2 regions of the Streptomyces sp. NPDC048436 genome follow, and region 1 is predicted to be linked to the other one. Evidence: predicted binding sites of a transcription regulator. Region 1 holds the regulator's gene; the other holds the start of a gene.
What was found. The regulator HrcA, encoded in region 1, represses chaperone genes, less so after heat shock. The targets are predictions, from matches to a motif close to TTNGCACTCNGNNNNNCNGAGTGCNAA.
Positions count from the first base shown of each region.

Region 1 (2,395 bases):
CCGGATGCGGCCGTCGCCGGCGCACTCGGGGCAGGGCGTGGGCACGACCGTGCCGAAGCCCTGGCACTGCGGGCACGGCCGCGAGGTCATGACCTGGCCGAGGAACGACCGCGTGACCTGCGACACCTCGCCGCGACCGCGGCACATGTCACACGTCTGAGCGGACGTACCCGGCGCGGCACCTTCACCGCTGCAGGTCGTACAGACGACCGCCGTGTCGACCTGGATGTCCTTGGTGGTCCCGAAGGCCGCCTCGTCCAGGTCGATCTCGAGCCGGATCATGGCGTCCTGGCCACGGCGCGTGCGCGACCGGGGGCCGCGCTGCGACGCCGTCCCGAAGAACGCGTCCATGATGTCCGAGAAGTTGCCGAAGCCACCGGCCCCGAAACCGCCCGCACCACCGCCGCCGCCCGCCTGGGACAGCGGGTCGCCGCCGAGGTCGTAGACCTGCTTCTTCTGCGGGTCCGACAACACCTCGTACGCGGCGTTGATCTCCTTGAAGCGCTCCTGAGTCTTCGGATCCGGATTCACATCCGGGTGAAGCTCACGCGCCAGCCTCCGGAAGGCCTTCTTGATCTCGTCCTGGGAAGCGTCGCGGCGCACGCCTAGTACGGCGTAGTAGTCCGTGGCCACTTACGACTCCGCCAGGATCTGTCCGACGTAACGTGCCACTGCGCGTACTGCTCCCATCGTTCCCGGATAGTCCATGCGGGTCGGTCCGACCACGCCGAGCTTGGCTACTGCCTCGCTGCCCGAACCGTAGCCGACGGAGACCACGGAAGTAGAGCTGAGTCCCTCATGGGCGTTCTCATGACCGATCCGTACGGTCATGCCCGAATCGGTGGCCTCGCCAAGCAACTTGAGCAGGACGACCTGCTCCTCAAGGGCCTCGAGGACGGGCCTGATGGTGAGGGGAAAGTCATGCCCGAAGCGGGTGAGATTGGCCGTTCCGCCGATCATCAGCCGTTCTTCGGTCTCTTCGACGAGGGTTTCGAGGAGCGTGGAGAGCACGGTCGCCACCGTGCCCCGGTCCTCGGCGTCGAAGGACTCCGTCATGTCCTGCACCAGCTGCGGCACGTCCGCGAAGCGGCGGCCGGCTACGCGGCTGTTGAGCCGCGCCCGCAGATCGGCGAGCGAGGTCTCACCGAACGGGGCGGGACAGTCGATCATGCGCTGTTCGACCCGGCCCGTGTCCGTGATCAGTACGAGCATCAGGCGGGCGGGAGCCAGCGAGAGCAGCTCCACATGCCGCACCGTCGAGCGCGTGAGGGAGGGGTACTGCACGACCGCGACCTGCCGGGTCAACTGCGCGAGCAGCCGCACCGTACGAGCGACGACGTCGTCGAGGTCGACGGCGCCGTCCAGGAAGTTCTGGATCGCCCTGCGCTCCGGCGCCGCCATCGGCTTGACGCCCGCGAGCCGGTCGACGAAGAGGCGGTACCCCTTGTCGGTCGGGATGCGTCCCGCGCTCGTATGAGGCTGGGCGATGAACCCTTCCTCCTCAAGCGCCGCCATGTCGTTGCGGACGGTGGCCGGGGAGACCCCCAGGCTGTGCCGCTCGGTCAGCGCCTTGGAGCCGACGGGCTCCTCGGTACCGACATAGTCGTGGACGATGGCGCGCAGCACCTCGAGCCTGCGTTCACTGAGCATCCGCGCACACCTCCACCTCTTCGCCCTGATTCCTGCCTGATTCCGGCCTGAATCCTGTCTGCCCTTGGGCTTCGCCTGGCACTCACCTCGGGCGAGTGCCAGTCTTCGCCGCGCCCAGTGTACGGCCGTGAGGTACGACCTGGGCAAGGGCCGGGCAGCAGAGCGGCTGCCCAGCCGTCCGCACCGGGCTAGCGTCGACTCATGGACGTGGCACTGGGATGGGACGAGGCGGGCTGGGAGCGGCTCGCGCCGCATGTGGGGCGGAGGCGTCTGCCGGTCTGGGACTGCACGGCGGGGCTCGTGGTCGGCGGTACGTCGGCCCTGATGATCGAGGCGGGCGCGACCCTGCGGGAGGGTGCGGAGCTGCGCACCCAGGCCCGGGGCATCCTCGGCGGCGGGCGGCGGGTCACCCACCTCGCCCTGACGCATCCGCACTTCGACCATGTGCTGGGGGCGGCGGCGTTCGCGGGCGTGGAGGTGTACGGCGCGGTCGGCCTCGACATGCTCCTCGCGAAGGGCCGCGACGAGCTGCGCGCCTCGGCCCTGCGGCACGGGGTCGCGCCGGACGCCGCCGCGGAGGCCGCCGATCTGCTCGTCCGCCCGCACCACTTGGTGTGCGGGGAGTGGACGCTCGACCTGGGCGGCGGGGTGCAGGTGCTGCTGGCGAACGTGGGTCCTGGCCACTCGGGCCACGACCTGGCGGTCCTGGTGCCCGGCACCGCGGACACCCCGGAGATCGTCTTCT
Region 1 covers NZ_JBICXP010000001.1:924,376-926,770, forward strand. The annotation lists gene dnaJ (molecular chaperone DnaJ) at 1-633, opposite strand, end outside; gene hrcA (heat-inducible transcriptional repressor HrcA) at 634-1,650, opposite strand; gene ACGFX9_RS04285 (MBL fold metallo-hydrolase) at 1,852-2,395, shown strand, end outside.

Region 2 (2,395 bases), on a different contig from region 1:
TCCTGCAGCTTCTCGCGGTCGTAGTCGCTGTCCGAGTTCTCGATCTCGGCGCGGATCTGGTTGACGCGACCCTGGACCTGGTCGCTCTCACCGGAGCCGTCGACGATCGTGGTCTCGTCCTTGGTGATGACGACCTTGCGGGCACGGCCGAGCAGGTCGAGACCGGCGTTCTCCAGCTTGAGGCCGACCTCCTCGGAGATGACGGTGCCACCGGTGAGGATGGCGATGTCGCCGAGCATGGCCTTGCGGCGGTCACCGAAGCCCGGAGCCTTGACGGCGACGGACTTGAAGGTGCCACGGATCTTGTTGACGACCAGGGTCGACAGGGCCTCGCCCTCGACGTCCTCGGCGATGATCAGCAGCGGCTTGCCGGACTGCATGACCTTCTCGAGGAGCGGAAGGAGGTCCTTCACGTTCGAGATCTTCGAGTTGACGATCAGGATGTACGGGTCGTCGAGCGACGCCTCCATACGCTCCATGTCGGTGGCGAAGTACGCCGAGATGTAGCCCTTGTCGAAGCGCATGCCCTCGGTGAGCTCAAGCTCGAGCCCGAAGGTCTGCGACTCCTCGACGGTGATGACGCCTTCCTTGCCGACCTTGTCCATCGCCTCGGCGATGAGCTCGCCGATCTGGGTGTCGGCGGCGGAGATGGAGGCCGTAGAAGCGATCTGCTCCTTGGTCTCCACGTCCTTGGCCTGCTCGAGCAGGGCGCCCGAGACGGCCTCGACGGCCTTCTCGATGCCACGCTTGAGGGCCATCGGGTTGGCACCGGCGGCTACGTTGCGAAGGCCCTCGCGGACCAGCGCCTGCGCCAGGACGGTCGCGGTCGTCGTGCCGTCACCGGCGACGTCGTCCGTCTTCTTCGCGACCTCCTTGACCAGCTCGGCGCCGATCTTCTCGTACGGGTCCTCGAGCTCGATCTCCTTGGCGATGGAAACACCATCGTTGGTGATCGTGGGGGCGCCCCACTTCTTCTCGAGGACGACGTTGCGACCCTTGGGGCCCAGGGTCACCTTGACGGCGTCGGCGAGCTGGTTCATGCCGCGCTCGAGGCCGCGCCGTGCCTCCTCGTCGAACGCGATGATCTTGGCCATGTGAAGTGGTCCTCCCGGACGGGGTGGAAACGCAAACGGATCGTGCTGGCGCCCGCGACGGACGGCCTGCAAACCTTGTGGTTCCTTGCCCCACCCGGCCTGCGGGCCTCACCGACCCGATCCAAGTTCTGTCACTCTCACTGGGAGAGTGCTAACGCCAATGATTAGCACTCGACCCCTGCGAGTGCAAGCGCCTCTCACGGATCCCAGACATACGAGGGGTGCGCGGGCCGCGGGATCCACGACAGCGCGCGGGGGACGCGGGGCACGCACGAGGGGCCCGTACCCCTCTCGGGATACGAGCCCCTCGTCTCGCTAAGTCGCTGGCCGATCGCGCCGAGATCAGACGGCGAGCTTGACCATGTCCGCCTGCGGACCCTTCTGGCCCTGCGAGATCTCGAACTCCACTCGCTGACCTTCTTCAAGGGTGCGGTAGCCGTCCATCTGAATCGCGCTGTAGTGGACGAATACATCCGCACCACCGTCGACCGCGATGAAGCCGTACCCCTTCTCCGCGTTGAACCATTTGACGGTGCCCTGAGCCATGCCTAACTCCCCTATTACTGGCCCTTGCACGGGCCCGCACTTCGCGGACCCGGGTCAGACCTCACCCCCCCAATGGGTTGTGGAGGCGTGCGCCGGAACGCGTCGACCGCGGCTGAATGTATCTGTCCAACTGCCCTCTGCAACAGGTCAATCGGACGAGAATTCTGGGCACGCGCGATCGGTAATATGCGGAGAATTCGCCGGACTTCAGGGCAAGTCGGGCCATGCAAAAGCCACGAAAGGCGTATATAGGCAGGGCACTTTGGCTGCTTCTTGTCGACTCCGGGGCGACTTCGTATATGCGCCGGGCACAAACGGGGAAGCGCGTTTCCCAACTGTACCGCGCTCAACCACATGGAATTGCCCCCTCCACTTCTCTCGCGGAGGGGGCAATCAGGATTACGCAGGGTGTTTGTGCAAAGGGTCAGCCGCCGGCGACGGCGGGAATGATCGAGACGCCGGCGCCGTCCGGCGTCGCCGTCTCAAGGCCCTGTTCAAAGCGGACGTCGTCGTCGTTCACGTAGACGTTCACGAAGCGCCGCAGCTTGCCCTGGTCGTCCAGGACACGGGCCGCGATGCCCGCGTGCTTGGCCTCCAGATCGGCGATGACCTCGGAGAGGGTGCCCCCCTCGGCGGCGACCTCGGCCTTACCGCCGGTGTAGGTGCGAAGAATGGTGGGGATACGGACGTTGACGCTCATGGGGTTCACCTCTTGATGCGGGGAGGAAGCGCCCCTGCAAGGGGCGCGGGGAACT
Region 2 covers NZ_JBICXP010000017.1:145,138-147,532, reverse strand. The annotation lists gene groL (chaperonin GroEL) at 1-1,094, opposite strand, end outside; gene ACGFX9_RS36980 (cold-shock protein) at 1,437-1,640, opposite strand; gene ACGFX9_RS36975 (MoaD/ThiS family protein) at 2,065-2,340, opposite strand.
Region 2: the regulator HrcA is predicted to act here: its motif matches at 1,223-1,249, upstream of groL (chaperonin GroEL).